3 regions of the Vibrio pomeroyi genome follow, and region 3 is predicted to be linked to each of the others. Evidence: predicted binding sites of a transcription regulator. Region 3 holds the regulator's gene; each other region holds the start of a gene.

Region 1 (11,060 bases), 1.0 Mb from region 3:
AATAGAACACAACAGTCGGCATTGGCTGAACAAATCGAGTACAGATTTGGCTCTCGCTTCTTGAGTTTCTAACTCTTCCAATGGCACATTCATTCGGTTGAGGTACGCACCATACTCATTAACCAAGGTACGTAACATCAAGTTGTAGCTGTCGCTCGATAGAAGATGGTTCTCAATATCGCCAAACCCTTTGGCGAACACTTGGTCGACTTGATTCGCAGAGCCGTTATTGATTGCTTTTGCTAACTGCCCGATACCTGAACGCGCATCGAAACGATAACTCTTCTGCAGCATACACAAACTATCTGCAATTGCCGGAGGATTAACTGATCCTGCTTTTGTCTGCTGTGTATTCGCTATCGCGTCAAAACCTGTCATCTCCGCAATCAAGTTGCCTTGCGCCGTGCTGTAGCCTGTTGAATTAAATGAGCAGATATCACCTAACACCGCGCCCGCTTCAACGGAAGCCAGCTGATCTTTATCACCCAACAAGATAAGCCTTGCGTGTTCAGGAAGTGCATCCACCAGCTTATACATCATGGATAAGTCGACCATCGATGCTTCATCCACTACCAAGATATCTAGGTGAAGTGGATTGCGTCGGTTATGTCTAAATTCAGCACGGTTAGGAATCGCGCCAAGTAATCTGTGTAAGGTGCTCGATTCCGTTGGTATGTTGGCTTTTACTTCAGGCGCTAAAGGCAGTTGCTCAATCGCTTTACCAATCGACTCAGTTAAACGTGCCGCCGCTTTACCCGTTGGTGCAACTAGCTTAATCGTTGGTGTTTTGCCTTGGCTTAATGATTGCTCGACCATTGCCGATAATAACTTGGTTACCGTGGTTGTTTTACCGGTACCCGGCCCTCCGGAAATCACCGCAAAGCGACGACTCAATGCCACCGCTGCCGCCACTTTTTGCCAGTTCAAACATGCCGACAACGGTACCAAGCTATCTAGAACATCTAAGTCCGTCACTTGCTTAGCTTGGACAATCGCTTGGTCGATCGCCCCCCAATTCAGAGATTGCTCATCGACGATATCAAGATGATCACACACCAGCTGTTGGCGCAGTACCTGAGACGTTTGTTGGTTTGCTTCAGCCTTGGCTAAAGCGTTAAACAAAAAGTGATAGCTGCGTGCAAAGAGCTGATTGAGTGTTTCCGTCAGCGCCTTTTTCTGTTCAATATTGAATTCTACAGGCTTACTTAAACGCTTTAAGGTCTCAGCCAACACCACTTCGTAGTTCCAATAGCGTTGTAAGTAGACACGCTGTCCATCAAACATCAGCGGCTTAACGCAGTCATTAGTTGTTCCAACTAAGTTAGATGATTGCAGAACAGTCGCCCAATCAATACCCAACAGTTTTTGGTTCAATTGCAGTGCCGTTTCACCGTACAAACCAAGCAACTGAGCAAGGTCTGCCGTTTGCTCAAGGTCTACCGTATGTAGCTGTATAAGCTGAGTACAGATATGCCCTTTGCCTAATTCATGACTCACTACACCAGCGAGAAAGCCGATCTCTTGAGAATGACTCGTCGCTTGCTGAGCAATAAAACGGGCAAATTGATAATCCAACTGACGGATTGAACCTTTGTCCGCTAGGAACTTTAATACATCCATGAGCTGCTCAGGGATAAGTGAAACTGGCTTAACAGAGTTCGCTGTCTCTATGCTGGTATTCGCGGTCGTTGTCGTCATTATAGAAGCCCCATCTGTCCAGTTTCATTGTCATTCAATTGTGCTGAACGTCTGTCTATCACTTTACCGTCAATCAATTGATCCATTTCATCGAGCAAAGCCAGTGTTGGTTTCGCCGAGAATATACCTTGTTGAGATTGGCCATCCATTCCTCTTAAGAACAAGTAATAAACCCCACCGAAATGTTGTTCATAACTGTAATCCGCAACGCGGCTGCGTAAGAAGCGATGCAGCGCCAATGCATAGATTTGATATTGCAGATCGTAGCGGTGATCAGCCATCGCCGATTTCAATGCTTCACCATGGTAGACGGCAACGTCATCACCTAGATGGTTCGATTTCCAGTCGAGTACATAGTATTTACCTTGATGCTCAAACACCAAATCGATGAAGCCTTTCAACATGCCTTGCACGGTTTGGAAACCTAGGTCGCCTGCTTTTGCCGATAAGGGATCATGATATTGAATGGTTTGATTCAGTTCAGATGCGGCCAACACTTCGATCGGTAATAAGAATTCCATCTCGACTAAGCGTTGCGTCGAATCTTTCTCACTGAGCTTTAAATTTTTGCCATCTAATGCGGTGTTAAGCACCGTATCGACAAGCTGTTGAAGCACAGGTAACCACTCTAGTTCGTATTGCTCCGACTCTAATAAGTGAGTGATTACTTGCGTGTTATGTTCGCTGGTTGCTGGCTCAGTAAATTCAACATCCTCAAACAAGGTGTGTAAGAAAGTACCCGGGCGAGCACCACGAGGGAACGTAAAGATAGAGCGTTCAGGTTCAATCAATTCAGACTCATCCTGCTCATCAGCTGAGTCAATATCAAAGCCAGATACCTCAATGGTCGCGTCATGACTCGCACCGTGACTGCCCTGCTTTACAAGCCCTGAGTAACTGGTGATACGCCAAGCCCTGTCGATTGAAGCCTTGAGTTCATTAGCATGTAAGCCTTCACTCACTTGCTCTGTTTGTACAAACACTTGCTCGTGAACGGTTGGCGTTTCGGCTAACAGCACACTTGAATTTTTGCCTTCAATTGCCGCTAGAGCTTGATGTAATTCGGCAATGCCTTGCTCTTGTCCGTTTTGAACCAAGTAGCCCATGGCACTCAAATGTACACCGGTCGGCTCTTTGGTTGAGCGGCCTTTACGTAGCGGAGCCATGCCAATGAAACAACCGTAAACGGCACGGGTGAGAGCTACGTAAATCAAACGTAGATCTTCTGCCAGTCGCTCTTTATCGGCTTGTGCTAAAGCACTATCACTGCCCGTAATATCAAGTACCGTGGTATCTGAATCGTGATCGTAGAACTTACCTTCACTCGCTTCACGATAGCTTGCAACGAACGGCAAAAACACCAAGTCATATTCCAAGCCTTTCGACTTATGAATAGTAACGATTTGAACCAAGTTTCTCTCTGATTCAAGACGCTGAATGTCGTCTTCACTGCCGCCTAAACCATTTTGTGCATCTGATATCGCTTCTGCTAACCAACGTAACAAGCCATAGTCACTGTCGAGCTCTTGTCTTGCTTGCTGTAGTAATTCGCCAATGTGCATTAAATCGGTAAGTGAGCGCTCACCATTTTCTTCTTCCAGTAAGCGTTCCGCGAGATGTCTTTTGCTGATCACGCTACGCAGCATTGGTAGCACGCCACGCTGTAGCCACAACTTACGATATTCTCGAAATTCGTTAACGACGTTTTCCCACACAACCTCATCGTTATTGAGCTCATCCAATGAAGCCGCATCCAGAGCAAACAACTCTGAGGCCAAACTCGCGCGTAATGCACGATCGTTTTCAGGTGTCAGCACCGCTTGTAGCAAGCGTTGAATATCTTGCGCAACCAAGCTAGTAAATACACTGTCTCGGTTCGACAGATACACACTCGCGATACCTTGTTCAGACAACGCATTCTTGATCAGACGACCTTCACTGCCGGTTCGAACCAAGACAGCAATATCACCCGCATTCACGGCATGTTGTTTTTTGCCGTTATCAAAATAGGCTTGCTGGCTTTGAGAAGCGGTCAGAATGGTTTGAATTTGACTCGCCGTCGCCTCTGCCATCGCCTTGTGATATTCGCCTTTTGGTAACGGCTTGTCTTCAGCCTCTTGCAGCCAAAAGGTAAGTGCGTGCTGAGTTTCTCCGTTCATCACCCATTGGCGTTTGTCGGCTGATGGACTGGCAGCTACGGGTAAGAATGGGATGTCTTGGTCGTAGATAAACGGACTGTCCGAGTTCATAAACACTTGGTTTACTGCGCTGACCATATCAGCACTCGAACGCCAGTTGGTGCCTAAGGTGTAGTGAGCACTAACTTGGTTTCTCGCCTTGATATAGGTAAATATATCTGCGCCACGGAAGCCATAAATCGCCTGTTTTGGGTCACCGATCATAAACAAGCCGCACTGCGGATTATCGAGATAGATTCGGCTAAAAATACTGTATTGCAGTGGGTCGGTATCTTGGAATTCATCGATCATCGCAACCGGGTAGAGTGTGCGAACTCTTTCAACCAGCAAGGATTGTTCATCGACATCAATCGACGCGGATAACTGAGTCAGTAGGTCGTCAAATGATAACCACTGCTTTTGCTGTTTCGCCTTGGCTAGCATAGTTCGACAATGGGTAATCGCATGTGCCAGCAATGGAGCTTTCAAGTCGGCTGGGTGATTTAAGAAATCCTCAATCGCTTCGAAAACGGCATGCTGAGGTGCGGTGCCTTTCGGTGTTTTTTCGATTAAAGTGGCTTGCGAGAACTTCTCTAATTTGTCTGGATATTGATAGTCATGGGTGTCGCTTTGCGCCCATGCCGTCACCGCCTCTAGCCATGTTGGCAGAGACTTCTTGGTGTAACTGCGCTTGTTCACATCCGAACCTGAGATCAAAGCCAAAAAGTCCGCTTCAGATTCACACCACAGCGCTTTAAGCTGCTTCATTTTGTCTAGGTTCTGATTGTGCAGAGTTTGCAAGTCACCCGACATCGCATCTACCGTCAATTTCAGCGGAGATCCTGTCAGATAACGATTTACGTCTGCTAATAACGCAGCAGGTGAGCCCCAAATATTACGAACCTCACCAGCCAGTTGAATAGGCAGCGGGTAAAACTGCTTACGCCAGTAGTCGGCAACCACTTGCGCTTTAAGATGGCTTTCATCGGTCACAAATTCATTATCAAATCGGCTTCCAGACTCGAAGGCATTTTGAGTCAACATACGCTGACAGAAGCCGTGAATGGTGTATACCGCCGCTTCATCCATTTGCCTTTCCGCATTGAGCAGTGTTTTCGCAGCGCCAGCGTGGTCTTCGATTGCTTGCAACAGAGGCGCAATCACTGGGTCATCACTTTGCCCGCGAGCAAACGCTATGCGTGCATCATGGATTCGGGCACGAATACGATCTCGCAATTCTGCGGTTGCTGCTTCAGTAAAAGTCACGACCAGGATTTGATCTACGGTCAGCTCCTCATGATGTCGGGTTGCTTCCGACAGCTCACCTTGTGGTTCTGCCGTGCCATGCCCGAGCAGTAGGCGTAAGTACAAGCCAGCGATGGTAAATGTTTTACCTGTACCCGCCGATGCTTCAATTAAACGCGCGCCATGAAGTGGAAACGTCATGGTATTGAGTGTCTGTGGAGCAATTACCTGAACACTGCTTGTGGTCGTCATGCCTTACTGCCTTCTGATAAATATGTTGTTACAAATGTGACCTAGCGTGGAAAACGTCATTCAATTTACGTCCTACGCAGATTTGTTAATAGTTAGTGCGATCTCTCTCACGGATCAATTCGGATCGCCTCGCTACTATGCGCCCACGAGTTCAGGAGCGCGATTCGAGTTTTATACTCATTGCCTACTTTGAACCACAGAATAATGGTCCCTCTGACCTGTGGCCGTACAGCGAACGCCCTACACTAATAATGATTTACTGGCGGCCACTTTATTTCCTGTATCTTGCTTCTCTTCACCTTGATTTCCTTCACCAGGAAAGTAAGCATCCCAAATGCTTACTAGCGACTCTCTTTCGTCATTCATTAATTCAGCGCATCCGCGGTTGATCGTGTCGATCACAACCACTTACTCCTGATCTTCCAGATCGGCAGCCGCCAACCTTGCCGCCTGTAACACAAGCGTTGAATACATGCGCGACTCCGCAGCCAGCTCATCATCCCACTTAGGCCAAATACGCGAGATGTAGGTGTCTCTGCCCTCACCGGTAAAGGCGAAGCTGTCATTAAAAGTATCGGCCATTTTCTTGAGCGACTTCTCTTCATCATCGACCCATTTACCACGGCTAAAGCCCGCTTCAACGCCAGCCAATGCTGTTTTCGGGAAGTAAGGCAGTGGTGCAGTCATGCCTTGATAGAACAGTCGAGCCAACTCAGCCAATAAACTCTTAGCCTGCTGCGCATCAGCAATCGGTTGTAGCGTTTGGTGAACCACGCCTTCTTTTCTGTCATAGCCAATAATATGGGTTGTTTTTCCGTGCCCCATTACTGCACAACACAAGTGATCGATCCATGCAGCCAAGTAATCTTGCGAACGAATTTTACCGCTACGGAAACGCACCAAACCCGATTGATAGTTTTGAGTTAACCAACCCATCAAACGAACCGGTTTGCCTTCACCTAACACATCAAACTCAATATTTACCTCAAGATCTTGCTGTGGCTGCCCACTTACAAATCGAATCTCTTTGGCTAAGTCTTCTGCTTGAACTCGGTTGGTTTCAAATTCAATGTCGCCAAAAGCGCCAACCGGTAATCGACCTTGGGCTTTTTGCTCAGAAACAAACAAGCGAACCGCTTCATCTGCCCCTTCAGGGTTATCCAACAATACTTGCAGCAAAGCATCCTTAAGCTGGAAGCTTTCTAAGCCATTTAGCACGAACGGCTCATCGTCTTCCATAACCGGAAGCGGTGGCTCAAATACCACTTTTAGTCGGCGATTAAAGAAGTATTGCACCGGTAAGCGCCAGAAACGCTGCAATTCAACAAGATCCAATTCCAGTAGATAAGTTGCACCAAGCAAATAGTCATCCAAGGCACGATTGAATTCACCACTGCGTTCACCGGAACGGTTAGCCGCAGGAAGCCACTCTTTGGCGTAACTCAATACATGGCTTTCATCACCTTGTGTAAAGGCTGCAGGACTAAATGGCGTCATGGTGTGTTCAAAACTAATTGCTTGAGTCAGCCTGATGCCTGAATCATCACTTGGTAATGATTGGTCTTCACTTAGGCAGTAGTTCTGCTGGCAGTATTCAATCAACTCAGAAACCAATACCGACGGTACTCGCTCAGTATTATCTTGAATCGAGCGGCCGACATAACTGATGTACAAACACTCTTGTGCTGACAACATTGCTTCTAAGAACAGGTAGCGGTCATCATCACGACGAGAGCGGTCTCCCGGCCGTGTGCGCCCGTTCATTAGGTCAAAACCTTCTGGCGGCATTGAACGAGGGTAAACACCATCATTCATGCCTAATAGACAAACAGTTTTGAACGGGATGGAACGCATCGGCATCAGGGTACAGAAGTTCACTTGCCCCGCTAAGAAACGCTGACTAATGCGCGCGCCCGACAGTTTATTATTCAAGTACTGATAGATGATGCTTGGCGATAGCTCTTGTTCGTATAGGGCATCATCAAGCTGTTCATTCAGTTGAGAAAGTGCATCGCGAATTGACTTAAGCACCACCTCGCCCTCTAGCTCAACGGCGAAGAAATCATCAATCATTTGCAGCAAGGTTTCACGCCACATGTCGATAGATTGAGTTTCAGTTAAGCGTTGACGGTAATGAGCAATACGGTCAATAAAGTGCGCTAACTTACCGGCAAGTTCGGCATTAATACCTTGAACTTCGTTATAAGCCGCAATTGGAGAGTGTTCAGTTTCAAACAAACCTGCAGAACCTGACATCGCATAACCCAGCAGCATCCGCTGAATACCAAATAGCCAGGTATTTTGCTCAGTAGCAGGCAAATCAAACTCCGTTGCGGTAGACGAGTCGACGCCCCAACGAATACCCGCCTCTTCAACCCACTGCTTGGCTTGCTCAAATTGAAATTCATCAATACCAAAGCGTGCCATCATCGCTGGGATTTCTAGTAGCTCTAGAAGTTCAGAAGCTAAACAACGCGTGCTCGGTAGCGCGACCAGCTGCATGAACGCGGTCAGAATTGGACTCTCTTGGTCGGCGGTTCTATCGGAGATCGAGTAAGGGATATAACGCTCACCCGGGGCATTACCAAATACCGCCTGAATCGCAGGGCTGTAGGCATTGATATCTGCCACCATCACAATGATATCGCGTGGCTTGAGTGTCGGATCAGCATCGAACATCGCCAATAGCTGGTCATGGAGAACCTCCACCTCGCGCATTGGGCTGTGACAAGCATGCACAGTCAACGAGCGATCACCCAGCTCAACCACTTGTTTGTGGTTGCTGGAATCTAAGATGTGATCATCTTGATGTTCTTCTAACTGGAGAATATCGGCTTGCAGTTGATGCAGCAGACTGTCTCTCTCAACATCAATAAAGAACTCGTGCTCTTCACTGTCTGATTGAGACAGCAAGAACAGGTTATCTCTGCCCAGCTTACCCATAGACGCAAGCAAGCTATTACCTACCGCTTGGCTGGTATGCAGTTCATCTTCGACGTTGGCTTCAATACCATCTTTCAATGGCGATACTTCGCCTTCTAGCTGAGGTAAGCCATCAACCAGAGCAAACTGCTTACGACGTTGCGCTTCCACTCTTGCCAAGTATTTACGGTCGCGGATATCGCCCCAATAATGTTGACAAGGATTAGTAAACATCAGGTGAACATCAATCTGCTCTCCCAGCGCTTTCAAGGCATCCATATAGCGAGGAGGCAGCGACGAAATACCAAATACAAACAGACGTTTCGGCAGGTGTTGTAGCTGCCCTTGTTGGTTGGCTAGCGCTTCAATGAAGTCGTGATATAAGTTACCACGGTGATACTTTGATTGACCTTGAGAGAGGGTCTGATCATAAAGCGCCTTCCACAAAATTGGCTGCCAAGGGTGCTCTTGTTGTCCTTCACTATCAATCAATTCTGCAACGGGCTCGCCCGCTTCCCACATCGCCATCCACTCTGGACGATATACTAAGTAACCATCGAAGATATCGGCAATTTTCTCGGCTAATTGATACAGCTTTGAATCATCTTCGTCGTTTTCAAGATAGCGCTGTAGGGGTAAGAAATCAGGGTGGTCAAGTTTCGCGGGTAGCAAACTCATCAGCTTCCACGTCATCGCTTCTTTGTTAAAAGCACTGCGTTTAGGTACATCAGGAAGCACTTGGGTAAACATATCCCAAATGAAGGTTGCTGGAAGAGGAAAATCGATATTTGCTGCTACACCAAATTCTTTGGCGAGTTCCATCTTAAGCCATTGAGACATACCTGGGCTCTGAACCAGAATTTGCTCTTTTTCGAAAGGATTGGCTAAAGGGTCACTTTTGATCAAGTGAACGAGAAGAATTTTTAAAGTATCAACTTTATTGGAATGGTAAACAGTAAACAAAGTGCACTCACGCTAATCTTGCCACAATATACTGCCAGATTAGCATAAGTGCTGAGTTTGGATGAGGAATATAAGCTTATGAAATACCGAAAGCTTAAGGTCCGTTTATCTTTTGAACTATTGCCCTTTACAATCTACCCGCTACCGCACTTAAAACACGATGAGGTTTGTAGTTCATGTAGTAACGAATCGCGACATAACCGACGACGAAGGTTGCCACAATCAGTTCTAGGTACGCTAGATTGAACACTTGGCTGATGTAGTGCGCTTCAACACCTTGTACTTGCATCCAAGCCGCCAATTTAAATAACGCTGTTGCACCAATCACGATTGGGAAAGTAAACGCTGCATAGCCTGGGCTGAATGGAAGACGAAGTAGTTTGAAAAACGCGATGTAGATAATAAACGTCATCAACACTGCGATACCAAAGAGCAAACCAATGATCACTGGTGAAGGGCTAGCAGTAACGGTTAAGTAACCCGCCAATGATAGGCTCGCTGGTGCAGCCATAATCGCAATCGTTGGTTTAGCTGCATCTGGCACTTCGTGAGAGAAGATCAAACGGTAAACCATCAGTGGTAGCATCACAGCGTAAACCAATAAACCAAATACCAAAGTCGCGTTCGCTACTGGCTCTAAAACTGGATTACCAGAGAAAGACACGTCAGCCACGATAATACCGATTGGTGGCACAAACCAACTTGGCACCATATGGTGAATCTCAAAGTTTTTAGCTCTGTGGTACAAAAAGCTCACTAGAAACACAACGTGTAAAGCCACAGAAGCCAACCACATCGCTTCTTGTAAGAATTGAGAAATTGGCGCCAAAGACGCTGATACCACCATGCACCCCATCGCAAATGTAGGTACCACACTGCCAACAACAGGGTGAGCAAGATCTTCACGCAATAGGTGGCCATGAATCAAAAATTTCACAGCTAAAACAAGAAGCAATACCGCTGCAATACCTGCACTGATCCACTGCACTAAGCCAGGAGTGTGCAAAATACCTTGTGCGACTAAAACGCCATCCCAGCACCAGCCTAAGCTTGCGATTGCGAGTGCTAACCCTGCCATGGGTGTTGGAGCTCCTGTTAATCTATATTTAATACGTTGAATCATGTCAGCCTCTCTTAAACTTAATTCACTAAACTTGTGAACTCATCAGCTTGTTGAAGCCATAATACGCTTGCGCTTCGTTAAACAATATCCAATTATATATAACAAGTGTTCATCAATACTGAACAACCCTTTCCACCAGCAGCGTAAAACTAGGAACCTGATGGCTAATATCTCAATCAAACAACTCAAAGTGTTTGTCACCATTACCCAGCATTCGACGCTTACCGCCGCATCAGAAGCGCTGTTTTTGTCTAAAGCCGCGGTCAGCATGGCATTAGGCGAAATGGAGAAACAGTTAGGTCACTCTCTATTTGACCGGGTTAACAACCGATTAATTCTCAATCAAGAGGGACAAAAATTACTTCCCTTGGCTGATGAGATACTTCACCGAGCTGCGGGTATCGATGTTTTGTTCCGCGATGACCAACCATTAAATGGCAATCTCAAGGTTGGCGCGAGTGACACGATTGGTAATCAAGTCGCACCCTTTATTCTGTCTGGCTTTCGCGAACGAACTCAGCATCAAGACCAGAGCTTGTTCATTTCAAACAGTGCGCTGATCTGCCAAAAGTTGGTGGATTATGAACTGGATATCGCGCTAATTGAAGGAAAAACACTCCATCCTGAATTGATCTCTAGCCAGTTCAGTAGCGATGAGATGTGTATTATCGTTAGTAATC
Region 2 (11,060 bases), on a different replicon from region 3:
CGTGTTTAACACGGTGGGGCTTAGTCGTTTAAATAAAGCGTATTGTGATTAACCTGATTGGTTTAGTCGGTCGCTTTTTTTATGTTTCGGCTTTCTGATTGTACGGTTTTGTACATCTTGGAAAGCTGTTTACTGTTCGCGCGTTGCTCTGCCAATGAGGCGCCATTTCTGGCTTGCTCTCTCAATAACTTTTGATAGTTAGTAAATCGTCTTTCAGACAAATCACCCTCCTCAATGGCTTTGCGTATCTTGCATCCAGGTTCTGATTCATGATGACAATCAGAGAAGCGGCAATGCATGGCTAACTCTTCGACATCAGAAAAGGTTTCACTTACACCTTCAGCGCAGTCAGCAAGTTGTAGCTCTCGCATTCCTGGAGTATCGAGCAGTAATCCCCCTGATGTTAGCAAGTGGAGCGATCGTGATGTGGTTGTATGACGGCCTTTGCTGTCGTCTTCACGAATACCACCCGTGGCTTGTTGAGTTTCACCAAGCAATGAGTTTACTAGCGTAGATTTGCCCACACCAGATGAGCCCATCAAAGCGACGGTTTTGCCTGTTTTACACCAAGGTGACAAGACTTGAGTTGATTCTTGGTCTAGGCTGTTCACCGCTTCGATCATCAGCATAGAATCTAAGCTTTGCACTTGTTGTACTTTGTCTTCGTAGTCGTCACACAAGTCTTTCTTGGTGAGTACGATAACCGCTTCAACCTGTGCTTCATTAGCGAGTGCTAGGTAGCGTTCGATACGGCTTAGATTAAAGTCATTGTTTAACGAAACCACGATAAAAACCGTGTCGATGTTGGCTGAGATATATTGTTCTGCGACGCGACTGCCCGCTGCTTTACGGCTGAAGAGCGATTGACGTTCTAGCAAGCGGTCAAATTGCAGCTCAGAGTTCAAGATTACCCAGTCGCCAACCGTCATTGCGGGTTGGTTTTGATGGATAGGTAGAACGATTTCGCCTTGTTCTGACGCCAGTGTATAGCCGCTGCGATGGTGCGCGGTGATACGAGCAATGACGGAGTGGTCATAGTCTTCGAGTGTCAGTTGTTGTTGGAATACAGGTTGCCATCCAAGCTGTTGAAGTGACATTGGATGAGAAAATGCGTTTTGTGAATTCATGTTTATTTACCCAGACGTACGAGCTTTCTTTTCTTGTAAGAGCATTAACATCTTGTGAGATCTCAGGTTATTGACGAGGTCAAAAAGTGTTGATGAGATAAAAGCATCGAAACGTCAAAAATGTTTTGAGCTTGGGTCGAATTCAAATAGATAGGACCCCGGATTTAGTCATGCGTTATTGAGCATGCAGGTATCGATCACTTATAGATCAATAGTAAACCGGGTAAAAGTGTGCGGTAGCCAGTCGATGGCTTGATGTTGGTCGTTCTAGATTAAAGTTTGCTTAACCAAATAAATTAACGCGTTACTTTTACTGCCAGTTTTAGTGTTTTCATTACAATCATCTTCTATTCTCCTTGGTTATTAATGTGGTCAGGCTTTGAATAAAAAGCGAACTCATTTTAGCAAAAAGCCACGATGGCGAGAAGTCATCGTGGCTTAATTTATTTCATTGATTGTGAATCCGATTAGTGATGATCGTGATTCATCTTTTTCATGCCGCTCATTACTTTCTTAACAGGCGCTTCAAAGGTTTGCGTTTCACCGTTAGCGAAAGTCAGAGTCATCTCGATCTGCTCACCTTCTTTTAGACCATCTTTTAGGTCGAACAACATAATGTGCAGGCTGCCAGGTTTAAGTACCGCTTCACCATTCGCAGGGATTGTGATCTCTTGAACTTGGCGCATCTTCATTACGTCGCCATCAACGATAACATCATGAAGCTCTACCTTGCCTGCTGCGGGTGTAGTTGCAGAGACAATAGCGCGATCTTTATCGCTGTGGTTCATCAGAGTCGTGAATACCGCGCTGTTCACTGCTGAAGGCGGTGTTGCACGAGCGTACGCGTCGTGAACCATAATATCGCTGTTCGCGTGAGCAAAGGGAGTGAGCAATAAGCCTGCTAGAGCAAGTGCTTTTAACTTCATGTTGTTGTCCTTATTTTTATGTTTTGGTCTGGGACCTGACTTTATGTTTGAACTTTATTCGTTAAGTTCTTTGTTTTTACGTTTACTGCGTCAACTTGTTGATGGCTTCAACAATTGGTGCAGGTGTTAACGTGTGCGGTACTTTAGTAATCAAGGTACCGTCGGGCTTTAAAAAATAAAAATATGAGCTGTGGTCAAGGGTGTATTCCAGCTCTGAACCCTCAAGCTTGGTCTTTCTGAAAATAACACCGTAGTTATGTGCAAGCGTTGTTGTCACATCTAACGGGCCACTTAACCCTTCCATCATTGGGTGGAAGTATTGTGCGTATTCGTAAGAAGCTTCTGCGGCATCGCGCTCAGGATCAAGAGAGACAAACATCGGGCGAATCTTTGCTTTTGCTTCATCTGACACTTGGTTAAGTGCGCCGGCTAACATTGCTAGTGAGGTAGGGCAGACATCTGGGCAACGTGTGAAACCGAAGTAAACGATACGAATTCTGTCGTCGGTTTGGTCAAAGATTTCCGTTGGCTGATTATCTTGACCAAAAAGGGTTGTTGCGGAGAACTCTTGCTTTGCAGCGTGCTGTTCTTGAGCTTCGTTTTGTCCATCAAGGTAACTTTTGACACCAAAGCCAAGTACAAACGCTACCACTAATGCTAACGACCAATTCTTACTCATCTTGCCATCCTTATTGCAGGGTTTACGGTTTCAACACCATCGGTGAGTTCGCCAAGCCAAGTCATTTTATCCATGGTACATACAGGTAAAATTACATCACCTTCATAGGTATTGTTGCCAATATTCTTTAATTGAAAACGTGCTGATCCCATTTCCATTTCTAAGCCAGTGAGTGACAGCATTAATGTTTCAGATGCTGCGCCTTCCCAAACGACTTTGATTTTAGTCGGAACCAGAGGTTGTGCCGTCTCATGTTCAAGCGTCATCGCAACAGCATTTTGCTCACACGATTCTGTTGAAAGCATGCAGTAATCATCTAAATTAACGTCAGCAGGTGTGTGTACCATCGCTGATTTAAAATGCTGAATTGCTTGCGGCCCATAAAAGCCTGCCACGAGAGCGATTCCAAGAGCTGCAACCTTTAATGCTGGGTGCATGTCGTGTTCTCATCTAATTTTATAAGAGCGGCGATGTTATCACACCCCTCAATACGTGCTTGTATCAAAAAGCAATTTTGTGCGTATGGTAGATATAAAAAAGCGAAGCCATAAGCTTCGCTTTGATTCAATTCACAAGGTGCGTCGCTATCTAAGTTCGGCACCCTACATGCTAACTTCAGCACGATTGTTAGAGGTTAGTCAGCATTGCGCTCAGCAAACTTTTCTAAACCCAGCACTAGCGCGATAGCCACCAACATCATGATCACCGATAAAGTGAGCTGAGAAGGTTGAGACGTTACCGCTTCGAAATTGAACGGAGATAGGTTCTCTTGAATCAGTGGCACTTGCTCACCTTTCGAGTTGATACGCCAACTGATGGTCTCTTTCCAAGGCCAGATCTTAGGTAACGTACCAATCATCAAACCCGTTAAAAACACCAATGTGAAATCGCGGAATGAGCGTAGTAACCAAGAGAGTACGTGCGAGAAAGTCAGTAGACCAATCACACAGCCGCCAAGGAATAGCGCAAGTACATCGATTTGAAACGATTTAACAGCGCCAAGCACTGGGCCATACATACCAATCAGAAGCAGAATAAAGCTGCCTGAAATTCCCGGTAGAATCATCGCGCAGATCGCAATCGCACCCGCAATCAAGATGTTGATACTGGTCGGCTCCATTTGCAGTGGCTTAAGCACAGTAATGCTGTAAGCGAAGGCAACACCAAGCAGTAAAAAGACGAATCGAATCATATCGCGCTTTTCTACTTGCTTAAGAATATGGAAAACCGACACCAAGATTAGACCAAAGAAGAAAGACCACAGTGGAACAGGGTGCGTGACCAATAACCAAGAAATCAGTTTTGCGAATGTTGCAATGCTGGTGAATACACCCGCGAACAGTGAAATCAGGAAGAAACCGTTGATGTGGTTAAACGCAGCTTTGAAGCCTTCGCGTTTCCATAAGCCAAGTACGCTAGGGTTAATTCTGCGAATGCTTTCTAGCAGCGTATCGTAGATACCAGTGATGAATGCGATGGTTCCGCCCGACACGCCAGGGACAACATCGGCTGCGCCCATTGCCATGCCTTTGAAAAAAGTACTTAAGTAGTTCATTGCTTCATAGAGTTGAGGATGATTTTGTGCAGTATACAAACTTTAGTGTAAAAAAAGTATGAATATGCCACTGGGTCGATGCTTTTATTACCGCTTTAACTGTAAGGCAATAAGTTGAAGTGAACTTTGGCCTAATATTTAAAATACAACCACTTAGTGATTTGTCATTAAGAGTATCGATGAAACTAGTCTCTTATCGATATTGCATCTTGGTTGCATTATGCAAATGCACTTTGCAATTCGCATGTGAAAATCGCGGTTTTTATGCGATGCAGGGCTTATAAAACGCTAAATTAAAGTTGGCACGCTAACTGCATTATATTAACTGACCCTTCTTAAGCCGAGGGTCACCTAGCCAACTGACGTTGTTAGTGAACTTATGATTTGTTCACAAATATATAGAGCCAATCGCGATTATTGCGGTTGGCTATTTTTTTGCCTGTCGTTTGGCCATCTCTAATTTCTATCGCTTATTCCCCATTCTCCAAGCGAAAAAAAAAGCCAGCCACCATCGGTGACTAGCTTCTGTTTTTCTCGAATCAATTTCGAATCGTGAACCTGTTTTAGTACCCCATTAACTGAAGTAAGTTCTCTGCTGTGCTTATCGCTTCTTTACGGTTAGCAATGTTGAGCTTTTGGTACAGGTTACGAATGTGAGTCTTGATTGTGGTACCTGCTACATCAAGTTCTTGAGCGATTTGCTCGTTACTGAATCCAGAATAGATCAGACCAAGTACTTGCCATTCACGCTGGGTGAGTGGGCTCGTGCGTACAAGCTCAGGAATGTTCGGGTGATTAACCAGATTCTCTACAAAGTCTTCGTCGAAGTGTACCGAGCGACTGCGTTGAGTCGTCGAGATATCTTTCATGATTTGTTGCGCGCGGTGACGTTCTAAGTCACCTAATCCAGGCTTGTTGCTCAACTTATCCAAGATATGCCCGATAGTACCGCCATCGACCAAGAAGTTACCGACCATACCGGTTTGGTTGGTCATGTGTAGGGCTTCTTCTAGCAATACGCGCGCACTGTCTTCATCGTTGATCTGGGTGCGTAATACCGCTTCAACGATTAAGTTTCTGTTGGTATCGGTAATCAGATGCGAACGCTGAGCTTCACTCTTTAAGAACGCCAATGCTTCTTCTGCTTCTTCATACTGTTCAAGAATGATGTGAGCACGCACGATGTTACGCCATTGAAGCTGACAGAAGTGGTTGCTTGCTGATTCAGGGCGAACAGCAACGCTCAACCAGTCACGGATTGCGTCTTTATCGCCTTTCACTTGCCAGAACAAGATCAGAGATAGGGAAGCATTCGCTGTCCAATCCACATGGTAAGTTGATTGGCGCAACAAGTGCTGAATCTGGTCGATAAACTTCGACGCTTTATCAATTTCGCCACGGCTCAGTGAAATACGAGCCAGCATCGAGTAGCTGTGTAGGTGCTTACTTGGTGAATGGTGACCAAGAATATCTAAGCCCTTGTAACAACACTCTTCTGCTTCATCTAATCGGTTCCAACACCAGAAAATCTGAGCTCGAACGCGCAACAAGAATTCATGCAGAGGCACATATTGCAGTTGGTGCTCTTCAATCAATTTGAAGGCGCTGTCTTGCAATTCAAATGCGGCTTGAACGTAGCCTTGAGCTATCAAGATTTCACTCTGCTGAAGAATCGCCCAAAGTGCCTGATGGTAAACCTGATATTGGCGAGCGAGCTTCTCAGTTTGCTGCATCATTGGTAGAGCACGGCTCAGATTACCCATTACGTGATTCACTTCGCCAACAACCGAGGTTGCGACAATGCGACTACGGTAAACCGTTGTATTCAGCTGGCTCAATGAAAGCTCTGCAAGCTCGAGTGCTTTCTCTGGCTCATTACTGTTGATCGCGACTTGTGCACGTAATGCGTTGTATTGGCCTTGCTGCTGAGTATCCAATTCGATGTTTCGAGCTTGATACTGAGTTTCGGCTTCTTCTAACAGAGTACCCACTTGATCATAACGGTGCTGACTTTGCGCTAGCCATGCACGCAGCATTGATAGCTTAGGTTCGCTGTACAGTTGGTCAGTAGTCAGCTGCTTGATCGCCATCTCTAGTGATGACAACTCACCTTGGTTGAACATCTGCCAACCGTGTTCACTGAGGATCTGAACAATCAGCTGTGGGTCGTCTGCGCGCTGTGCGTGTCGCAAAGCTTGGTGAGGTGTTTTCTGTTTGATCCAAGCCTTAGCTGCACTTCGATGCAATTCCGCTTCTTGCTGCGGAATGCGAGCTTGGCGTTCGTGGGCTAGGAACTCACCAAATAGATTATGGAAGCGATACCAGTTCTTCTCGCCTTCAAGAGGGTAGATGAACAAACCAAATCGGTTAAGCGATTCAATCATACCGAGCGCGTCTTCACGCTGTGTTAGTGCGCAAACAAGTTCGTCGTTGAAGTGATCAAGCACCGAACACTGCATCAAGAACTGTCGGGTTTCTTTGTCTAGCAGGTCAAATACTTCTTCAACCAAGTAATCCCAAAGATGGGCATGGTTAAAGTGGGAGAACGACTCGGCAGATTGTGCCAGTGTGCGCTTTTGGTGCTGTGCTTGAAGGGCAATAAGCTGTAATGCAGAAGGCCAACCCTCTACATAACTACAAATACTGCCTGCAGTGGTGTCGTCAATGCCGTCGGCTACGCGTTGATTGAAGAAGCGTGTGGTTTCTTCTGTATCAAAAGCCAGAGAGTCGTTGCCAATCTCAATCATCAAATCACGAACGCGCAGGTTAGCTGTGCCAAGCGGTGGTGTGCCACGGCTAGTCACAACAAGCGTCAGGTTGTCGGGCATGTGTTTGAGGAAAAAGCGCATCGCTTCATGGATGTCGTCATTGTTCACCAAATGATAGTCATCCAACACAAGGAAACACTCGTGGTGGAATTCAGACATCTCAGCAAACACTTCACTTAATAAAGAATGCAACGATGAAAACTGTCGTTTCTCTGCCAGCTTTTGGGCATTCGGGCAGGCATTTTGCGTCGCTTTATTAAGGGATTGGAGTAGGTAGTTGATGAAGCGGAAGGCATCGTTGTCACTATCATCGATGCTGTACCAACCTACATTGGGTTTTTCTACCAGCCATTGGGCAGCCATGGTGGTTTTGCCGTATCCAGCTGGAGAGCGGAACAGTACTAGCTTATAGCAATCTGCATTCTGAAGCAGATCGAGAACCCTAGGTCGCAGAATTGCATTGTGTAAGCGGCCGGGACGAGTCAGTTTCGAAGGGATCCACATGTCGAAGTTTTACACCTATTCCGTGGCTATGTTCTGGAATATCCCAATCTATCGTTGAGTGCAGTCCAATGACATTAGCCTAATTACTTAAGTCTTTACTCATATTACGTGAAGCAAAACGATACCGACTATGATCCTCCTCAGAAACCTTGCACTCCTGCATGTTTTTGGGGTTCTACGCCCTTTATTTGTGACTTTGCTCACTTTGCGGGGTGGTTTGTGAATGTGACTTTGTCCTTTCTTACACATGTTTTTATGTAATAGATGAGAGTCCAAAAATATTTTCGTGATCTGAAACTCAGATTTGGCAATGACTTTAAATGGGTTAAATAAAAGTCACATCAATTGAAGTTAAGTTATCGAACGGGAGCTTGTGATCTTAATCACTCCAAGTTTTTATTCTGGGCTAGAACATGAGAGTCAGATCACTAACCCAATCTGGGTACGCCCCCTACGCCCTCCCATCTACTCCTAGTTAGTCGTACGGCCGGGAGGATGTTTAGTTATTGGTGACCATGCACGATATGTCACAGATGAATTAGAACTATTAAAAGCGAGATTTCTGAAATGAAACCAACTCAGCAAAAAACTTTCGATAAAGTGTCATTCCAAGAGAGTGTTAAGAAACATCTATCTGCAACCTACGCAACAACAGTAGAAACCGCTGACAGCCGTTCATGGTATTTAGCAATGGGTCGTGCTCTTGCTGAGCTAACGACATTCGATCTGTTAGAAACTGAAAACGATGAAAAAATCAAAAACGCGAAGAGTGTTAACTACCTTTCGCTAGAATTCTTGATTGGCCGTCTGACAGGTAACAACCTAATCAGCATGGGCCTGTATGAGCAAATCACTCATGCAATGGAAGAGCTAGGTCAAAACCTAACTGACCTTCTAGAAGAAGAACGCGACCCATCACTAGGTAATGGTGGTCTTGGTCGTCTAGCTGCTTGTTTCATGGATTCTTGTGCCGCTCAAGAATACCCAACAGTAGGCTACGGTCTTCACTACGAATACGGTCTATTCAAACAGTCTTTCCAAGACGGTCGCCAACAAGAAGCACCTGACGCATGGCGCGGTGTTGAAGGTTACCCGTGGGAAGTGGCTCGTCCAGAACTAGCACAACACATTGGTTTTTACGGTCATGTAGAAGTTGAATTCATTGACGGTAAAGAAGTTCGTACTTGGGTTCCAGGTATGGAAGTAAAAGCAATGCCTTGGGATCTACCAATCGTAGGTTACGAGTCAAGCACGGTTTACCCGCTGCGTCTTTGGGAATGTCAAGCAATCGCACCATTCTCACTAGCAAGCTTTAATAACGGTGATTACTTCGAAGCGCAACACTCGCTAATCGATGCAGGTAACATCACTAAGGTTCTTTACCCGAACGACAACCACGAGAAAGGTAAGACACTGCGTTTAATGCAGCAGTACTTCCACTCAGCAGCATCGGTTCGCGATATTCTACGTCGCCACGAAGCAGCAGGTTTTGCTCTAGAAGATCTGCCTAAGCAAGAAACGATTCAGCTTAACGATACGCACCCAACGATTGCGATTCCTGAGCTAATGCGCATCCTGATTGACGAGAAAGGTCTATCTTGGGATCAAGCATGGGAAATCAGTGCTCACACGTTCGCTTACACGAACCACACACTACTTCCAGAAGCGCTAGAGACTTGGTCTGAATCTTTGATCAATCGTCTTCTTCCACGTCACATGGAAATCATCTTTGAAATCAACCACCGCTTCATGCAAGAAGTTCGCAAGATGTGGCCTGGTGACGGTGAGAAGCAAGCGAAGCTTTCTATCATCCAAGAAGGTTTCCACCGCATGGTTCGCATGGCAAACCTATGTGTGATTGGTTCTTACAAAGTGAACGGTGTAGCTGCGCTTCACTCTCAATTGGTTAAGAAAGACTTGTTCCCTGAGTTCAACGAAATCTTCCCAGGTAAACTGACTAACGTAACGAACGGCATCACGCCACGTCGTTGGTTGAAGTTCTGTAACCCAGGTCTATCAACGCTAATTACTGGCAAGATCGGTACTGAGTGGCCAGCAAAACTTGAGCAGCTAGAAGGCATCGCTAAGTTTGCAACAGACGCGAAATTCCAAAAAGAATTCATGGCTGTTAAGAAAGAAAACAAACAGCGCCTTGCTGATTGGGTTCAAGAGAACATGGGTATCGAGCTAGATACTAACGCTATCTTCGACGTTCAAATCAAGCGTCTACACGAATACAAGCGTCAGCACCTAGACTTGCTACACATTCTATCTCTGTACCACCGTATTCTTAACGAACCTGGTTTCGAGTGTGAGCCACGCGTATGTTTCTTCGCAGCGAAAGCAGCACCGGGTTACCACCTAGCGAAAGAAATCATCTTCGCAGTTAACAAGATTGCAGAGAAGATCAACAACGATCCTCGCATTGGCAACAAGCTTAAAGTGGTATTCATCCCTGACTACCGTGTAAGCATGGCTGAAATCATCATCCCTGCAGCAGACGTTTCTCAGCAAATCTCACTGGCTGGTAAAGAAGCATCAGGTACGGGCAACATGAAGATGGCTCTAAACGGCGCTCTAACTATCGGTACGATGGATGGCGCGAACGTTGAGATTCGTGAAGAAGTTGGCGATGAGAACATCTACATCTTCGGTCTAGACGTTGATGGTGTTCAAGCACTGAAAGCTCAGGGCTACAACCCATACGACTACTACAATGCAGACCCACTACTGAAAGCATCACTAGACCTATTGACTGGCGATGAGTTCACTCCTGGTCAACCAGGTCTTCTACGTGCAACGTTTGATAGCCTGCTAGACGGTGGTGACCCATACCTATGTCTTGCTGACTTCGCATCTTACGTGAAAGCGCATGAAGACATGGGAACGCAATACAAAGACCAAGCAGGTTGGGCTAAGAAAGCGATTCTTAACACAGCATTGGTTGGTAAGTTCACATCAGACCGCTCTATCCGCGATTACGTGAACAACATCTGGAAACTAGAAGCGGTTAACCGTTAATAGTTCCCAAGTAGCCAAGGCAGCCTCTGCCTTGGCTCAATTAGCTTGTGAGCAAACAGACGGCTTATCCGATAGCAATGCTTACAAACTGATTGTCACAAGCTAATTGATTAGTAAAAAATTAAATAAACAACCCTACAAAAATTGAAAGCGTCAGAACGTTTTCGGAGAGAGCGATGAAAGAACAGACCGTATTAAAACAAGTCGCAGAAATGGCAAACATTGCCGACAGTTACGTTAGTGCGTGGGGCGATGAAGCACAGGTATCAGACGAAACTATTACGTCTCTATTGGCTTCATTGGGCTACGATACAAGCAGCGATGATGCACTATTAAAGTCAGCAGAAAGAAAACACAAAAAAGATGTACTAGACCCAGTTCTTGTCTTGCGTGATGGTGAGCCAGTAGAAGTGGCGCTGAATTTAGGTGTTAGTGCTCGTGAAAGCGAGTTCAGCTGGCGCTTAGAAACCGAGCAAGGAG
Region 3 (11,060 bases):
GGTTTTGTTACTCGCCCATAGGGTGAACTAACACAACTCGCTTGAGAATTTGAGCCCAAAGTAGCTTCTGTTTACTTTGGGCTTTTTAATGCCCATTCCATTTGCCTTCCTCGAAAACCCCTTGTTTGAATTGATAATTTACGCAGTATCTGACTAGCATATCCATCATGTTAATGCTGTGCCGATGATCTTGTTCAGTACTTCTGGACTTTATAAATTCGCACTCATTTCTATATATGTTGGAAATATATAACGTGCCAAACAATTGATGATTCCAAAGTGATAAGTTCCTCATTTTCTTGCCAACTGACTTATTCCTTTCATAAATAAACCTGATAGTTACCTCAAAATACATGACTGCCCATAGAGGGCAGTGACTATAAATCAATGAACTCAGGTGAAACGGATGGCTCTTTTACACAAACCTTCATTGCTAGCAGTGGCAATTGGTAGCTTGTTAACCACAAGCGCACACGCTGATTTGTTTATTTCACAGTATGTGGAAGGCGGCAGCTACAACAAAGCGGTTGAGATCGCCAATAACGGCGATAGCAGCATTAACTTAGATGGTTACTCACTGGCTAAGTCAGCCAATGGCAACGGATCATGGGGCGCCACTTTACCTTTAGATGGCCAAGTTTTAGCGCCCGGAGAGGTACTTGTTGTTGCTCATACCAGTGCCAGTGATGAGATTAAGGCGGTCGCTGACATTCTCAATGCTTCATTGGCTAATCATAATGGCGACGATCCACTGGCTATCCTGAATTCAGACTCAAGCGTGCTGGATATGATTGGTGTGATGGGTGATGTGGACTGGGGCAAAGATGTTACCTTGGTTCGTGCTGAGCAAACACCTTCGGCGACGTTTGACGCTTCACAGTGGGTATCGCTACCAAAAGACAGCATTGAAGGGCTAGGTTCACTAGACAATGTTGAGCTGCCAGAAGCCTTCGCTTGTACGCAAGATGGCTCTGCACCAGTATTCACCACCATTCAAGAAATCCAAGGTGAGGGCGCAACATCGCCATTCATTGATGGCTACCCGTATATCACCGACGATGAGTATTTCGTAAAAGGTGTGGTTAGCGCAGTGACAACGGGCCTAACCAAAGGCTTTTATCTGCAAGCGCTTGAGGATGACTTCAATTCAAGCACTTCTGAAGGTCTGTTTATTCACACTAACCAATCAAGCTCAGACTTAGCTGCAGGCGATGTGGTGTGTGTGAAAGGTAAGGTTCAAGAATACTACAGCCACACTCAGCTTAAAGTTGAAAACAACCAATGGCTAAAGCAGGGCGAACAACAAGCCCCTGAAGCGACGGCGATTGAAGCGCTAGACAGTGATGAGAACTTCGCTGCAACGCTTGAACGCTACGAAGGCATGTTGGTGAAAACAACCGAAGCGCTTGATATGCGTGTGACGCGTACCTTTGGTTATGACTACGCAGGTCGTCGTAATAACATGGTATTGGCGCATGAGCGTATCAACATGCAACCGAACCAGCTTTTCGCCGCAGGTTCTGATGAAGCGAAACAGCAAACAGAAGACAACGCTGATCGTCGTCTTTTCGTAGAAACGGATCAAAAAGCGGGTGATGGCCAAGTTCCTTTCTACCCAGATTTTGGCCGTACCGACATCGACCAAGATGGTTCGACCGAAGACTACATCCGTATCGATGACACGATTGTCGGCCTAGAAGGTGTGTTGACTTACAGCTACGGTGAGTACCGTTTAATTACGACTAACCAGATCTCGGCTGAAAACTTCGTTCGTAACGACCCACGTACCGACAAGCCAGACATGGATGAAGGTGACCTACGTATCGCGACCTTCAATGTACTGAACTACTTCAACTCTCCATTTGGCGGTGATGCGAACCAACACGGCAACAACCGTGGCGCGAACACCATCACTGAGTTTGAAATGCAGCAAGAAAAGATTGTGAACGCGATTCTTCGTCTAGACGCTGACATCATTGGTTTGATGGAAATTGAGAACAACGGCTTTGGTGAAGGTTCTGCTATTCAACAGCTTGTTAACCAGCTGAATGATCGCATTGAACGTAAGAAAGACCGTTATACGTTTGTCGCTGTTGATTCAAATGAAGATGGCATAACCGACGAGATGGACTCGATTGGTACTGACGTAATCACAACGGGTGTTATCTACCGCAAGAAGGTAGTTAAGCTTAAAGACAGCCGCGTTATCGCGATGCCAAGCCAACAAGCACCAGAGGTGTTAGACGATTCAGGCAAGGTGATTGAGGACGGTAAGAACTACCAGCGTGACTCATTAGCGCCAACCTTCAAGGTCAAAGGTACCAAAGAGAAACTGACCGTAGCGATTAACCACTTTAAATCGAAAGGCTCTAAGTGTTGGGAAGATGCAGCACCGGTTGAGCAGGGCGGTCAAGGTGGTGTTGATGCCGATAAGCAAGGTTCATGTGAGAACTTCCGCGTAGCTGCGGCGGTTGCACTGGGTGAAGCGCTCGATGGCATCAAAGGTCACAAAGTGATTCTGGGTGATATGAACTCGTACGGCATGGAAGATCCAATGCTGGTGCTAACGGATTACTCTGAAGAGAAATACGGTAAGCAAATCAAAGCGGCTCGTAACACTTACATTGATGGTGTTGAGCAGTTTGGTGATAACGGTGCGGTGATTACGAAGAACTACGGCTACATTAATGCTGTCGCTCAAAAGCACCCAGACAGCTGGAGCTATTCATACAATGACGAAGTGGGCGCACTGGATCACCTGTTGATCAGCGATAGCCTGAAAGACATGGTGGTGGATGCAACGGACTGGCACATTAACGGTGGCGAATCGACGTTGTTTGACTACAACGAAGAGTACAAAGGCGATCTGCCTAAGTACCAAGATCACTTCCGTTCATCGGATCATGATCCTGCGGTTCTTGAGCTAAGAGTCGGCGGTTCATTCGGCTTGGGTGCATTGATGTCATTGTTTGGCGTAGCAATGTGGCGTCGTCGCAAGTAGCTAAATCGTAAGTAGATTGGCAAACCATACAAGCAAGCCAATTCCGATAACTTAAAGCTATCTGTAAACAATTAAGGTCAACCTAGGTTGGCCTTAATTATTGGCGAAATGCAGTTTCCACTTGCCTTTCGCTATGGGTATTGCACAATACCGCCCCTATATCTCCCAATCCTTTAGTATTTAGCAAACGATTTCGACCCATGTTACTTATCATCGATAACTACGACTCCTTTACCTATAACTTGTATCAGTATTTCTGTGAGTTAGGGGTAACTGTAAAAGTTGTACGCAACGATGAGATTGATATCGCAGGTATCGAAGCGCTGAATCCTAGTCACCTTGTTATCTCGCCGGGTCCTTGTACGCCGGATGACGCGGGAATCTCTCTGCAAGTCATTGAACACTTCGTGGGTAAGCTGCCGATCTTAGGTGTGTGTCTTGGTCATCAAGCCATTGCTCAAGTGTTTGGTGGTGAAGTAGTGAGAGCTAGACAAGTGATGCACGGTAAAACCTCTCCGATACGCCACAATGGCAAGAGTGTTTTTCAAGGATTGAATAACCCGTTAACCGTGACTCGTTACCACTCACTCGTGGTGAAAAATGGCACGCTACCAGACTGCTTTGAACTGACGTCTTGGACGGAATTTGAAGATGGCAGCATGGATGAAATCATGGGTTATCAACACAAAACCTTGCCGATTGATGCGGTGCAATTTCACCCTGAATCGATTAAAACAGAGCAAGGACACCAGCTTCTCGCTAACTTCCTAGCACGCTAAGTGTTTAAATTTGCCTCTTTCTTCGCCTAAATAAGCCAGTTAAACCTGTCAGCCCATTCGTTAAGCGTTTAAATTCGGGCTTTACGCCTCTCTCTCCCTCTGACGCCGATCACTTTTTATAACATTTCTCTCTCGCTTCGCTAAGTTTTTAGCCTATGCAAAATTATTCGCCTTATTTCCTCTCGAACCCTATATACCGCTGTGCCAGTAAGGCTTTGCTATTGCTGGTTATACGTTTAGGTAAAAAAAGCTTCATAAAACAGATTAATTGATGCATAAATAGTCATAGGTAGTGACGTTTAGCTGGTTGTTAGGGATGGCTAAAGAATAATCTACTATTGAAAAGGTTAATTAAATGTAAATATAATGCTGCAGCGGGATTATGGCGAGACAAAATATCTTTGTCTCACTTATGAACCATTACGCTTATTTGCGAAGCTTGCGGTATCGAGAAGGAATGTACGATGACAGTGGAAAATAAAGTAGAACGTAGTCTGTTTAATGAGGTGATGGTGCCTTGTTATAACCCAATGGAAATGATCCCGGTAAAAGGGGAAGGCGCACGCGTTTGGGACCAACAAGGCCGAGAGTATATCGACTTTGCTGGTGGTATCGCTGTGAGCTGTTTGGGTCACTGTCACCCGGCAATGGTTAACGCCGTTACTGAGCAAGCAAACAAGATTTGGCACCTAAGTAACGTGATGACCAACGAACCTGCACTGCGTCTAGCGAAAAAGCTAACAGATGTATGTTTTGCAGAAAAAGTATTCTTTGCAAACTCTGGCGCGGAAGCGAACGAAGCAGCTCTAAAGCTAGCTCGTCGTTGGGCGGCGGATGTTCACGGTCCTGAGAAATCTGAAATCATTGCATTCAAACAAGGTTTCCACGGTCGTACTTTCTTTACTGTAACGGTTGGTGGTCAAGAAGCTTACTCTGATGGCTTCGGCCCTAAACCGGGCGATGTAACTCACCTGCCTTACAATGATATTGCAGCGCTAGAAGCACACATCTCTGATCGCACTTGTGCCATCATGATGGAACCTCTGCAAGGCGAGGGCGGTATCATTTCTCCAACGTCTGAATTCGTGAACACAGTTCGTGAACTGTGTGACAAACACAATGCACTGCTTATCTTTGATGAAGTGCAAACAGGTAATGGCCGTACTGGTAATTTCTATGCTTACCAAGGTCTAGGTGTAACACCAGACATCTTGAGCACAGCAAAATCTCTAGGTGGTGGTTTCCCTATCGGCGCAATGCTCACAACTTCTGAACTTGCGACACACCTAAAAGTCGGCACACACGGCTCTACTTACGGTGGTAACCCACTAGCGTGTGCAGTAGCAGAAGCCGTTGTTGATGTCGTTAGCCAACCTGAAACTCTGGCTGGCGTGAAAGAGCGTGAAGCTCTGTTCCGCGATGGCCTAGCTAAGATTAACGACAAGTACCAAATTTTCAGTGAAGTTCGTGGTAAAGGCCTATTGTTAGGTGCTGCACTCAACGACGAATGGCAAGGACGTGCACGTGACGTATTAGTAGCAGCAGGCGAACAAGGCTTGATGGTACTGGTTGCGGGTACAAACGTGGTTCGTTTTACTCCATCACTGGTTATCACTACACAAGAAATTGAAGAAGGCTTATCAAAACTAGACAAAGCAATCGCTACGCTAGTTTAGCCTGAGCGGCGTCATAGGAATGATCGCCACTAGAGCGATCCCATGACGTTCTGCTAAAGGCCCAAGCTTCTGGTTTTGGGCCTATTTTGCATCTGGAGGGAATATTGATGCTAGTTGTTCGCCCAATAAAACTATCTGATTACGATGCGCTGCATACCTGCGCCGTTGAGTCAGGACATGGATTCACATCTCTTCCGGTTAACGAAGAACTGTTAACTAATCGTATTACTCATTCTGAATACAGCTTTGCCAAGCAAGACGTGACTGAACCCGGTGACGAAGGCTACCTAATGGTTGGCTTCGACACAGAAACCGGTGAAGTTGCTGGTACCACAGGCATTGAAGCTTCAATTGGTTGGGACGTTCCGTTTTACTCTTACCACATCAGTAAAGTGGTTCACTCATCGCAAAAGCTTGGTGTAAATAACGTCGTGAAGCTGCTGACTTTCGGTAATAACTACACAGGGTGCAGCGAGATTTGTACGCTGTTCTTGCGTCCAGCTTTCCGCGGTGGATTGAATGGTCGTTTGATGTCGAAATGTCGCTTCTTGATCATGTCTGAGCACCCAGAGCGTTTCTCGAAAACGATTTTTGCTGAGATGCGTGGTGTATCGGATGCAGAAGGCAACTCTCCTTTCTGGCAATGGTTGCAAGAGCACTTCTTCTCGATTGATTTCACGCTTGCCGATTACCTAACCGGTATTGGTAAGAAAGGCTTCATTGCCGATCTCATGCCTAAGCTACCTATCTACGTGAACCTATTGAGCAAAGAAGCTCAGGCGGTGATTGGAGAGGTGCATGACAATACGCGTCCTGCACTCAAGCTGCTGGAGCGTGAAGGTTTCACTAACCGTGGTTATGTCGACATCTTTGATGCTGGCCCAACGGTTGAATGTGATCTTAGAAACATCGAATCGGTGCGTCACTCAATTCGAGCACAGGTTCAAATTGCAGAGCACTCTAGCTCTAAAGACTTCCTAATTGGTAATACCTCGTTTGAGAACTTCCGCGCAGTAGCCGCGAAAGGTGCGTATGACCAAGCAAGCGACACAGTGATTTTATCATCTGAAGTAGCAAGCGCTCTTGAAGTAAAAGAAGGCGAATACGTTCGCATGTTGGCTCAATAAGAGCGGCGATTATCTGTCGAAGATTTTAAGGATAGAAGTATGACTCAGTGGATAGCAGGACAATGGGTGGCAGGTCAAGGTGACGCCATGACATCAGTAAGCCCATACAACAACGAAGTAGTGTGGCAAGGTGATAGTGCAACACCAGCACAGGTTGAATCTGCAGTAGCAGCGGCTCGTGAAGCGTTTCTAGTTTGGAAAAAGCTGAGCTTTGCTGAGCGCGAAGCGATCGTGTTGAAGTTCGCGGAAAAAGTGAAAGAGAACAGCGAAGAGATCGCGCAAATTATCGCAAAAGAGACGGGTAAGCCTATTTGGGAAACTCGCACTGAAGCGGGCGCAATGGCGGGTAAGATCGCTATCTCTATCCGTGCTTACCACGAGCGTACTGGTGAAGCTTCACGTGAAGCGGCAGGCAACCAAATCGTACTTCGTCATCGTCCATTGGGCGTGATGGCGGTATTTGGTCCTTACAACTTCCCAGGTCACCTACCTAACGGTCACATTGTTCCAGCTCTGCTATCGGGTAATACCGTGGTATTCAAACCTTCAGAGCAGACACCTTGGACGGGTGAGTTCGCAATGAAGCTATGGCAAGAAGCGGGTCTTCCTGTAGGCGTAATCAACCTAGTGCAAGGCGCGAAAGAGACAGGTATCGCACTGGCTGATGCTAAAGGTCTTGATGGCGTGCTATTTACGGGTAGTGCCAATACGGGTCATATCCTGCACCGCCAATTCGCGGGTCAACCGGGTAAGATGCTGGCACTAGAAATGGGCGGCAACAACCCTATGGTGATCAGTGACCAATACGGTGATGCGGACGCAACGGTATACACCATTATCCAATCGGCGTTCATCAGTGCTGGTCAACGTTGTACATGTGCTCGTCGTCTGTATGTTCCTGTTGGCGAGAAGGGTGACCTACTGCTCGATAAGCTGGTAGCGGCTACGCAAAAGATTCGTGTTGATCAGCCTTTCGCTGAACCTGCACCCTTTATGGGCCCACAGATCTCAGAAGCAGCTGCTAAGTTTATTTTAGATGCACAAGCGAATCTGCAATCGCTAGGTGGTGTAAGCCTAGTAGAAGCAAAAGCGGGTGAAGCGGCGTTTGTTTCTCCGGGTATTATCGATGCAACCAACATTGCTGAACTACCAGATGAAGAGTACTTCGGTCCATTGCTACAAGTGGTTCGTTACCAATCGCTAGAGCAAGCGGTTGAGTTAGCTAACGACACACGCTTTGGTTTGTCTGCTGGTTTAGTATCGACAGACGATTCTGAGTGGGAATACTTCGTTGACCATATCCGTGCGGGTATTGTTAACCGTAACCGCCAACTCACAGGCGCAAGTGGTGATGCACCATTTGGTGGTCCGGGCGCTTCTGGCAACCTACGTCCAAGTGCTTACTATGCGGCGGACTACTGTGCTTACCCAATGGCTTCAATGGAAGGTGGTGAAACTCAGCTGCCAGCTACGTTTAGCCCGGGCATTGAGCTGTAGTTTAGATTGATATTGAGCTAAGGCTCATTCATTAGTTATGAGATAAGGAAGCGGCGTATCGCTTCCTTATTTTAACCACGCTCAGCATCAAGATTGGGCGGTAGATAATAATAGAAAAAGTATGTCACAGGCTGATGGCTGCTGACTCTATGTCCAGCCTCTCCCTTTCTAATCCAAATCACTAGCTTGCTAGAACCTCTGACAAGGAGTCACCATGACGCCCGATCTACTCTTTAAATCACTATGGGATGATTACATTCACAGGCTATGTCCATCGGCTGAGAAAGTACACCACTTGCTGAAAGAAGACGAAGCGCTGATTAACGATCACATTGCGCTACGTACTTTTAATGTTGCCCCGCTGGGTATTGAAACATTGGCTAAGCCTTTCCTTGAGCTAGGTTATAAAGCGTGTGGCGATTACCTGTTTGAGAGCAAGAAGCTAGTCGCGAAGCATTACGAGCACCCAGACCCAAAACAGCCGAAAGTGTTCATTAGTGAATTGAAGGTAGAAGAGTGCTCAAGTGAGCTACAACAGATCGTTGCTAAGCTCGTTGAGCAAGTCGATGCAAGCAAGCTGCAAGGTCATGAATTCCTGTTTGGCGGACGCCTTTGGGATTTAAGCTTCGCAGATTTCCAAGTGCTTGCAAAAGAGAGTGAATACGCGTCTTGGTTAGCGGCTCATGGTTACGGTGCCAACCACTTTACGGTGAGCGTAAATCAACTTAACGCCTTTGATGAAGTACAGGCAGTGAATGACTATTTGAGCGAATCTGGTTTCACTATCAATGCATCTGGTGGTGAGGTTAAAGGCTCTCCAGAGGTCTTATTAGAGCAATCATCAACAATGGCAGACAAAGTGCCAGTTTCATTTGTTGAAGGCAATGAGATGATTCCTGGAGGCTTCTATGAGTTCGCTAAGCGTTATGCGATGACGAATGGTGAGCTTTACACCGGTTTTGTTGCAGCATCGGCGGATAAGATCTTCGAAAGCACTAACGGTTAAAGAAAGATACAAGCACGGGCTTTGCCCTAGAGATGCGGGTACGCTTCGCTTCGAGAGTGTTTACAAGGCGAGAGCCTCATGTGTTCCATTCGTATCTCGTATCTCGTATCTCGTATCTTCTCTCGATAAAGAAAAAGCCACCAAATTTGCATTTGGTGGCTTTCAAATTTTTGGCTCAGTTAATCGAGATTAACGAGTGCCGTATACCACGATAGTTTTACCGTGTGCAGAAATTAGGTTCTGCTCTTCTAGCATCTTCAAGATACGACCTACTGTCTCACGAGAACAACCAACGATCTGGCCAATCTCTTGACGAGTGATCTTGATTTGCATGCCGTCAGGGTGAGTCATTGCATCTGGCTGTTTCGCTAGGTTTAGTAGCGTTTGAGCGATACGACCTGTTACGTCAAGGAACGCTAAGTCACCAACCTTTTGGCTAGTTACTTGTAGGCGGCTTGCCATTTGCGCTGAAAGACGCATCAGGATGTCTGGGTTCACTTGGATAAGTTGACGGAATTTCTTGAAAGAAATTTCAGCTACTTCACAAGGAGATTTAGCACGAACCCAAGCAGTACGCTCTTGGTCTTCTTCGAACAAGCCTAGCTCACCGATGAAGTCGCCTTGGTTTAGGTAAGAAAGAATCATTTCCTTACCTTCTTCGTCTTTGATAAGAACTGCCACAGAACCTTTAACGATGTAGTACAAGGTTTCTGCCTTTTCACCAGCATGAATCAAAGTACTTTTTGAAGGGTACTTATGAATATGACAGTGTGAAAGGAACCACTCTAATGTTGGATCGGTTTGAGGTTTACCTAGAACCATAATATCTCACTTCCTCTGCAGGGTATGCTTGCCGCTTTCCGTATTTTAGCTAAGCCTGGATTGACTTGTAGGATAAGAGCACTCGTTGAGCGCTGCAAGCTATCTTGTGTTTCGTTTAAGAATAGTATCCTTTTTCAGGTACTATTTCTTGATTTTAATCGTGACCAAGCTACGATTTTTTACGCAAAATTGTGCACATGATCACGGTATGAAAAGTAATCAACCAGAATGTCGTTTTGTTAACCTATTTTTCCGGTTTCGATGAGTTGTTGTAGGATTGGTCTTACAATGAGCTCCATAGCAAAACTCATCTTGCCCCCTGGCACCACTAGCGTGTTATGACGAGACATAAATGAGCCGTCAATCATTGCCAAAAGGTAAGGGAAATCGACGTTTTTGATGCCACGCAAACGTATAACTACGAAGCTTTCGTCTAAACTTGGAATCCCTTTGGCGTTGAGTGGGTTCGATGTATCTACGGTTGGAACACGCTGAAAGTTGATATGTGTACGTGAAAACTGCGGGGTAATGTAGTTAAGGTAATCATCCATTGAACGGACAATGGAGTCCATTACCGCTTCACGAGAGTGGCCACGATCGCGTGTGTCACGAACAAATTTTTGAATCCACTCTAGGTTTACGATCGGTACCATGCCAATCAGTAGGTCGACGTGTTGAGAGACATTGATATCGCCATCAACCACACCGCCGTGTAGGCCTTCGTAAAACATCACATCGGAATTTTCAGGGATATCTTGCCATGGCGTGAAGGTGCCTGGCATTTGATTATAAGGAACAGCTTCATCGAAGGTGTGTAGGTAACTACGTACTTTACCGGTGCCTTCGTTCCCGTATTGACGGAAGAACTCTTCTAATGCACCAAAGTCGTTGGCTTGTGGACCAAAGTAGCTAATGTGCTTACCTTGCTCGCGCGCCTTGCGGATCTCGACATCCATTTCTGGTCGAGTGAATCGGTGGAAACTATCCCCTTCAACCCAAGCAGCCTTCACGTCCATCATATTGAACATTTTGCGGAAGGCTTCTGAGGTAGTGGTGGTGCCGGCTCCTGATGAACCCGTCACCGCAATAATTGGATGTTTAGCGGACATGACAACCCTTGTCGTTTGAGTAACTTACTTGTTAGCAATCGTT

Evidence for each region. The regulator CRP, encoded in region 3, controls carbon source genes, mostly activating them, when cyclic AMP is high. The targets are predictions, from matches to a motif close to TGTGANNNNNNTCACA.
Region 1: the regulator CRP is predicted to act here: its motif matches at 5,469-5,484, upstream of recB (exodeoxyribonuclease V subunit beta).
Region 2: the regulator CRP is predicted to act here: its motif matches at 7,749-7,764, upstream of malT (HTH-type transcriptional regulator MalT).

The regions. Positions count from the first base shown of each region.
Region 1 is NZ_AP025506.1:720,220-731,279, reverse strand. It holds gene recD (exodeoxyribonuclease V subunit alpha) at 1-1,698, opposite strand, end outside; gene recB (exodeoxyribonuclease V subunit beta) at 1,698-5,372, opposite strand; gene OCV12_RS03180 (hypothetical protein) at 5,613-5,774, opposite strand; gene recC (exodeoxyribonuclease V subunit gamma) at 5,781-9,257, opposite strand; gene OCV12_RS03170 (TDT family transporter) at 9,385-10,380, opposite strand; gene OCV12_RS03165 (LysR family transcriptional regulator) at 10,541-11,060, shown strand, end outside.
Region 2 is NZ_AP025507.1:587,725-598,784, forward strand. It holds gene rsgA (ribosome small subunit-dependent GTPase A) at 63-1,127, opposite strand; gene OCV12_RS18805 (copper chaperone PCu(A)C) at 1,595-2,053, opposite strand; gene OCV12_RS18810 (SCO family protein) at 2,136-2,732, opposite strand; gene OCV12_RS18815 (hypothetical protein) at 2,729-3,169, opposite strand; gene OCV12_RS18820 (DUF368 domain-containing protein) at 3,367-4,287, opposite strand; gene malT (HTH-type transcriptional regulator MalT) at 4,851-7,559, opposite strand; gene OCV12_RS18830 (glycogen/starch/alpha-glucan phosphorylase) at 8,127-10,580, shown strand; gene malQ (4-alpha-glucanotransferase) at 10,757-11,060, shown strand, end outside.
Region 3 is NZ_AP025506.1:3,311,198-3,322,257, reverse strand. It holds gene trpS (tryptophan--tRNA ligase) at 1-21, shown strand, start outside; gene OCV12_RS14755 (ExeM/NucH family extracellular endonuclease) at 407-3,001, shown strand; gene OCV12_RS14750 (aminodeoxychorismate/anthranilate synthase component II) at 3,202-3,780, shown strand; gene OCV12_RS14745 (aspartate aminotransferase family protein) at 4,245-5,456, shown strand; gene astA (arginine N-succinyltransferase) at 5,564-6,583, shown strand; gene astD (succinylglutamate-semialdehyde dehydrogenase) at 6,623-8,080, shown strand; gene OCV12_RS14730 (DUF1338 domain-containing protein) at 8,295-9,086, shown strand; gene crp (cAMP-activated global transcriptional regulator CRP) at 9,276-9,908, opposite strand; gene OCV12_RS14720 (phosphoribulokinase) at 10,148-11,017, opposite strand.